Regions from separate parts of the Metabacillus sp. KH_069 genome, predicted to be linked through region 3. Evidence: riboswitches for the same ligand, from Rfam matches in the RefSeq annotation. Region 3 holds a riboswitch; each other region holds the start of a gene.

Region 1 (2,265 bases), 790 kb from region 3:
CTACTACCTTATAGCCCATTTTTTCATAAAGCTTAATCGCACGATCATTATGAGAAACGGCTTCAAGAGTAGCTGTGTCTACATTTTCTTTTTTGTAAAGGGATAATACCTCTTCCATCAGCTTGACCCCTACTCCTTTGCTTCGGTACTCAGGAGCAACACCGGTTCCGCCGTTCCATGCAATTTTTTTGCCATCAATGGTTCTGATTCCATTCAAAACAAGCCCAACCGGCTTCGAGCCGTGAAAAGCAACTACAGATAATGCCGGCGAAAGGTTTTCAAGCACCATTCGATTAAAAAAATTCTCAAGAGACAGCGTCATATCAAAATAATATCCCTCAAAGCCTTTATTCCATGCGGTTAATGCTTCTTCAAGCGTACATTGAGACAATCTTTTAATGGTGATCATAACGTACCCCTTTTCTCAGTAGACTGTAAGCTTTCTAACCTCTTAGTGTCTGGGATGATCCTTTTAAAAACTTAAGCTCTCCCTTTTTCCAAGTACAAGAAGATCATTTCTTCTAAAGCGCGAATTTGTTTTTCATAAGGGTAACTCCCGCCTATTACTGAATAGTGAAGGCAAATGCCATCTATAGTTCCCCACACCATAGAAGATACGAGCGAAGGATCAGTGTCTTTGTTGAATTCATTCTGCCTGATGCCTTCTTCGATGATCTCAATGAGCAGGGCCTGATAGACATTGTCATAACGGTCTGTCATGACTCGCTTCAGCTCTTCGTCCCTGCCTGAGTGAATCCAGAATTCAAGGTGAACCCCGATCATTCTCTGCCACTTTTGAGACAGCTCAATTTCCGCGTAGTTTTTGAAAAACTGGTGAAGTTTTTCTTTTGCAGTTCCGCTCTCTTGAAAGGTATTTTTCAGCTTGGTGATATTCTCCTCTGTCCGCATCTGCATCAGCTGAAGATAAATTTCTTCCTTGCTTTTAAAATAGTTGTAGATCGCCCCTTTGCTTAACCCGGATTCAGCAACAATATCGTCTATTGTTGCAAGCTGAAATCCTTTTTCGCCAAATGCCTTAAGGGCACTTTCCAGGATATGGCGCTTCTTTTTTTCCTTGTATTCATTTGAAACGATTGGAGCCACTTTTACACCGCCTTCCTTAAAAACCGACTATATAGTTTATTTTATTCCACTGATGACGGTAAATTCAAACAATTTCGAAAAAATATTTGTTAAATCTACCATTTGACTTTTACACAATAACCCCTTAATGTAGGAAAGGACTTTTTTAAAAGCTCACATATATCTTCTTATTAAGAGAGGCAGAGGGACTGGCCCTGTGACGCCTCGGCAGCGGACTCGGATTTCCGAGTGCTGTGCCAATTCCAGCAAGCCCTGTGCTTGAAAAATGAGAAGAGCTTATTTCCATTCCGGATATAAGATCTCTTCTTATTTTAGAAGAGATCTTTTTTTATGCACACTGAAAGATCCTTACGAAAAGAAAGGTGGTTCACATGGAAACGAAAGGAAATGGATGGGCGCTGCTGCCCTTACTCATATTTATCGGTCTGTTTGTAGGTTCCGGCATCATCACCGGAGACTTCTATAAAATGCCCATTCTAGTAGCAATCATCATTGCAGCGGGCGCTGCACTTATGATGAATCGAAAAGAAACATTCACTTCAAAAGTGGAGAGCTTTGCTAAAGGGGCAGGTCATCCTGATTTAATGATCATGGTGTTTATATTTATCTTGGCTGGGGCTTTCTCAGAAGTGGCCAAAGGAATGGGAGCAGTTGAATCAACTGTCAATCTTGCTCTTACCTTTTTGCCGCAAAGCTTTTTGATTGTTGGGTTATTTATCATTGGGGCTTTCATTTCACTTGCAATGGGTACTTCAATGGGAACAATTGCTGCGCTTGCTCCAATTGGCGTTGCCATCAGTGCAGAAGCTGATATTTCAGTAGCTCTTGCTATGGCTGCCGTAATTGGCGGTGCAATGTTCGGGGATAATCTGTCTTTTATATCGGATACAACGATTGCAGCCGTTCGGACACAGCAAACGGAAATGAGAGACAAGTTCAAGGTAAACTTCTTCATTGTTTTGCCGGCTGCCATTATAACTAGTGTCGTTTTAATTGTCATTTCTCTCGGCAATCAATCACCAGTTTCTCCCGGAGAATTCAGTTTCATTAAAATGGTGCCATATATAGCCGTTCTTGTAACAGCGCTTTTCGGAATGAATGTAATCGTTGTTTTAACTGGAGGTATCCTGCTTAGCGGAATCATCGGCCTTTCTGATGGCA
Region 2 (2,265 bases), 2.1 Mb from region 3:
GTACCGGATCCAGGCTATCCTGACTATTGGTCCGGGGTAGAGCTTGCCCGCGCGAGGATGGAATTTATGCCGCTTGTAAAAGAAAATCAGTTTTTGCCGGATTACGGTGAGATTACTGAAGAAGCGAAGAAAGAAGCAAAGCTTATGTTTTTGAATTACCCCAACAATCCTACAGGTGCAGTTGCCACAAAAGAATTCTTTGAAGAAACCGTTGCGTTTGCAAAAGAAAATGAAATTTGCGTTGTCCATGATTTTGCTTATGGCGCCATAGGATTTGACGGAAAAAAACCAGTCAGCTTTTTGGAAATAGAAGAGGCAAAAGAGACTGGGATTGAAATCTATACTCTCTCAAAGACTTATAATATGGCAGGCTGGCGGATTGGCTTTGCGATTGGAAATGAAAGTGTGATTGAGGCGATTAACCTCTTGCAGGATCACATGTTTGTCAGTGTTTTCAGTGCTGTTCAAGAGGCGGCAGCAGTTGCCCTGCTTGAGTCGCAGGCCTGTGTGGATGAACTGGTGGAGCGGTACGAGAGCAGACGCCATGCATTCATCACTGCTCTGAACGAAATCGGCTGGAAGGTTGAAGCGCCTCCTGGGTCGTTTTTTGCCTGGCTTCCTGTCCCGGAAGGCTTTACTTCAGAATCCTTTGCCGAATATCTTCTCGAGCACGCCCATGTCTGCGTTGCACCTGGTGTCGGTTTCGGGAAATTCGGAGAAGGCTATGTAAGGGCAGGGCTTTTGACCTCAGAAGAAAGACTGAGAGAAGCCGCCCAGCGGATAAAATCTCTGAATTTATTTTGAAATGATGTTGACAGTCTTTTGAAAAACTGTCATAATCCAAATTAAATTCAGGTTATTCAATTATTCAGATATTCAGAAGATAAAATAAATAAGCCATTCTTATCAAGAGCAGGTGGAGGGACTAGCCCGATGAAGCCCGGCAACCGACTTAAACCAAGGTTTAAGCACGGTGCTAAATCTTGCAGCATTCGCTGATAGATAAGGATCTTAGCCATGTCAGATAAGGTCTCTTTTCGATTAGCGGAAAGAGGCCTTTTTTATATGTTTAAGGAATTATAAGATTTGCGCATAGATGACAAGCGGAGTCGCCCAGCTCCTCGGCCAGAACGGATCCGTCTGTAAAGGCAAAAAGCGCCTTTACAGACGGATCCTTATCTGCCATGCCTGAGCTAAACGGGCACTTGCGCTTTTCTAATATTGTTATGGAAGGCGGTACAAACATGAGCGGTATTACAGCAACCTATCTTATCCATGATGAGAAAAATTTAGAAAAAAAAGCAGAGGGGATTGCCCTTGGCTTAACCATTGGTTCATGGACGGATCTTCCGAAACTGACGCAGAAACAATTGCAGCAGCACAAAGGGAAGGTAGTATCCATTGAAGAGTTTGACGCAGATGATAAGGTCTCCGCTTTTTTAGACAAACGCGTTAAAAAAGGCATCGTCAACATTTTTTATCCAGGGGTGAATTTCAGCCATGATTTGCCGGCGATTCTTGCGACCGTGTTCGGAAAGCTTTCCCTGGACGGCGAAGTGAAGCTGCTGGATCTGGATTTTTCAGATGATCTTCTTGCGGAGTTTCAAGGTCCTAAATTCGGAATCAGCGGCATCCGTGAAAAACTGGGCGTGTATGACAGACCTTTATTAATGAGTATCTTTAAAGGCGTCATCGGAAGGGATCTCTCATTTTTAAAGAATCAGCTTAAAGATCAGGTGCTTGGCGGGGTCGATATGGTAAAAGATGATGAGATTCTGTTTGAAAATCCGCTGACACCATTTGAACAGCGCATCTCTGCCGGAAAAGAAGTGCTGAACGAGGTTTATGAGCAGACAGGTCATAAGGCGATGTACGCGGTTCATTTATCAGGCAAAACTTATGATTTGAAAGAAAAAGCCAAGCGTGCGGCAGAGCTTGGAGCAGATGCGCTGCTGTTTAATGTGTTTGCTTACGGTCTTGATGTGCTGCAAAGCCTGGCTGAGGACAAAGACATCGGCATTCCATTGATGGCTCATCCAGCTGTCAGCGGTGCATTGGCATCATCATCCCTATATGGAATCTCGCATTCTCTTTTACTTGGAAAATTGCTGAGATACAGCGGGGCAGATTTTTCTTTGTTCCCTTCACCGTACGGCAGTGTTGCGCTTGAACGGGAAGCAGCCCTCTCTATCGGGGCAGCCTGTAAGGAAAATGTGCGTCTGAAGGAAACATTCCCTGTCCCATCAGCTGGCATTCATCCGGGAC
Region 3 (2,265 bases):
CCCAATTGAAGTTCCTACAATTAATCTGGTAAGAGGAACAATTGCGACCATTAAAATGATAAAGGGTACAGAACGGAAGATATTGACGACGCCGTTCAAGATATTAAAAATAATGGCATTCTCCCATAGGTGACCTTTTCTTGTGATGACCAGCAGCACACCAAGCGGCAGTCCGATCAAGGTTGAGAAAAGCAATGAAAAACCTGTCATCGCAAGTGTTTCTATCAGTGCATCAATAATTTGCTGTGAATCAACTAGCATGTGCTTCCACCTCTTTCACTGTGACATTTTCCTGATTCATCACTAATAAAGCCCGTTTAATTTCACTTTCCGTTCCCTGAAGTTCAACAATCAAATGACCGAACGGGATGCCCTGAAGCTCTGTGATGTTTCCAAATAAAACATTGATATCAAGATCAAACCGTTTTGCAATCTGAGATAGCAGCGGCTGTCCTGAAGATTTGCCGACAAAGTTAATTTTGAAAATCTGTCCCGGAGCATTCTCCTCCTGCACTAATTTCAGCACAGATTCCGGGATGGAATCGTTCAGAACCGAGCTGACAAAATTCGAAGCTGTTTTTGTTTGCGGATTTGAGAAAACATCGAAGACTGAACCTGATTCGATAATTTTTCCGCCCTCGATCACGGCCACCCTGTCGCAAACCTCCCTGATGACGGACATCTCATGGGTGATCATTAAAATCGTTATGTTGTATTCCTGATTAATCTTCTTCAAAAGCTTCAGAATGGAGCCTGTTGTTTGAGGATCAAGTGCGGACGTTGCTTCATCGCACAATAGAATAGAAGGCTGTGTTGCAAGTGCTCTGGCTATTCCGACACGCTGCTTTTGACCGCCTGATAATTGGTCAGGATATTGGTTCGCTTTATCCTCTAAACCTACAAATGACAATAATTCTGTTACTCTTTCTTTGATTACTTTTTGAGAGGTTTTTGCAAGAAGAAGCGGCATCGCAACATTGGCGAATACCGTTTTGGAATTCAGCAGATTGAAATGCTGAAAGACCATGCCGATTTTGCGCTTAACCTGCCTTACTTCCTTTTGGGAAAGAGCTGTTAAATCAAGATTATCGACAATGATTTTCCCAGAGCTTGGACGCTCAAGCAAATTCACTGTGCGGATCAGTGTGCTTTTACCGGCTCCGCTGAATCCGATCACTCCGCAAATTTCCCCTTGTTTAACATGAAGGTCAATGCCGTCAAGTGCTCTCACTTCATTACCTCCGCTGTTATAAACCTTTGTGACGCCTTCAAATTGAATCATATGTATGCCTCCCGCAATTTTTAAAATAAAAAAACCCTCTTCTATCCGACAAGAAGAGGGCATGACTTCATAAAGAATCACTAGGTCTCTTCTTATCTCCCAGGCTTCTCGCCTGCTGGAATTGGCACAGTACTTTTTAGAAAAGTCCGCTGCCGAAGCATCATCAGGCCAGTCCCTCCGCTTCTCTGGATAAGAAATCTATTAATTTTTTGAAAACAAAAAACCTCTTCCTGAAAGCCAAGAAGAGGGTAAGATCATAGGTAAAAGACCGTTCACTCTTCTTATCTCTCAAGCGAAATCACGCTTGTTGGAGTTGGCACAGTTCTCATGGGAGTCTGCTGCCGAGGTTTCAAAGGGCCAAATCCCTCCACCTCTCGTGATAAGAAGTTTCATATTTTCGATGTGAGTCCTACTTTACGCTGGTATTTTCAGAAAGTCAACACTTTTTCAGAAAAATTATCACTGCTTAGAAAGCCTGCGGTATCGATATTGCTGCCACTGAAAACGAATAAAGCAGCCCACACAAAAGCCCAAAATGGCAACAAATGCAGCAAGCGCGACCATAACGGTAAAGATATATGCCAGAGTCATCCAGTTCATCATATATCCAAGAAAACCAAGGCTAAGACAGATCACTGCAATAAGCTGATTAAACTGCTGCTGGTCAAAATCCTCTGGTATATATTCTGAAGGCTTTTTTCTCAAAAAGAGCTTTGCCGTCTTCATAATAGGATTAAATTTAAAAAGAAGTCCCATTAATCCTGCTATTAGAGGTATAAGAAGAAACCAGCCAAATCCTGTAATCCAAGCGGCTGCAACAGATAAAACAATAAACCATTGATTCGTTAATACAAGAGGTTTAGGAATGGCGTTCATTTAAATCCCACCTGTCTGATTGGAATATAAGTATTTTACTCCAGTTTTTGTCTTTTGTGAAGACAAATGCTTCAGGAATCTATTGACAGTTAAAAGCTGATCATGAT

Evidence for each region. Region 3 has a riboswitch for S-adenosylmethionine ahead of AC3ISE_RS19475 (methionine ABC transporter ATP-binding protein). Riboswitches for the same ligand answer to the same signal wherever they lie in the genome.
Region 1: another riboswitch for S-adenosylmethionine. It lies ahead of AC3ISE_RS01210 (Na+/H+ antiporter NhaC family protein); the one in region 3 lies ahead of AC3ISE_RS19475 (methionine ABC transporter ATP-binding protein).
Region 2: another riboswitch for S-adenosylmethionine. It lies ahead of mtnW (2,3-diketo-5-methylthiopentyl-1-phosphate enolase); the one in region 3 lies ahead of AC3ISE_RS19475 (methionine ABC transporter ATP-binding protein).

What each region holds. Positions count from the first base shown of each region.
Region 1 is NZ_CM174460.1:215,391-217,655, reverse strand. It holds gene AC3ISE_RS01220 (GNAT family N-acetyltransferase) at 1-409, opposite strand, end outside; gene AC3ISE_RS01215 (TetR/AcrR family transcriptional regulator) at 481-1,104, opposite strand; SAM riboswitch class I at 1,269-1,376, shown strand; gene AC3ISE_RS01210 (Na+/H+ antiporter NhaC family protein) at 1,476-2,265, shown strand, end outside.
Region 2 is NZ_CM174460.1:1,551,777-1,554,041, forward strand. It holds gene AC3ISE_RS07645 (pyridoxal phosphate-dependent aminotransferase) at 1-804, shown strand, start outside; SAM riboswitch class I at 901-1,009, shown strand; gene mtnW (2,3-diketo-5-methylthiopentyl-1-phosphate enolase) at 1,245-2,265, shown strand, end outside.
Region 3 is NZ_CM174460.1:3,857,641-3,859,905, forward strand. It holds gene AC3ISE_RS19470 (methionine ABC transporter permease) at 1-261, opposite strand, end outside; gene AC3ISE_RS19475 (methionine ABC transporter ATP-binding protein) at 251-1,282, opposite strand; SAM riboswitch class I at 1,372-1,478, opposite strand; SAM riboswitch class I at 1,561-1,668, opposite strand; gene AC3ISE_RS19480 (DUF4395 domain-containing protein) at 1,742-2,158, opposite strand.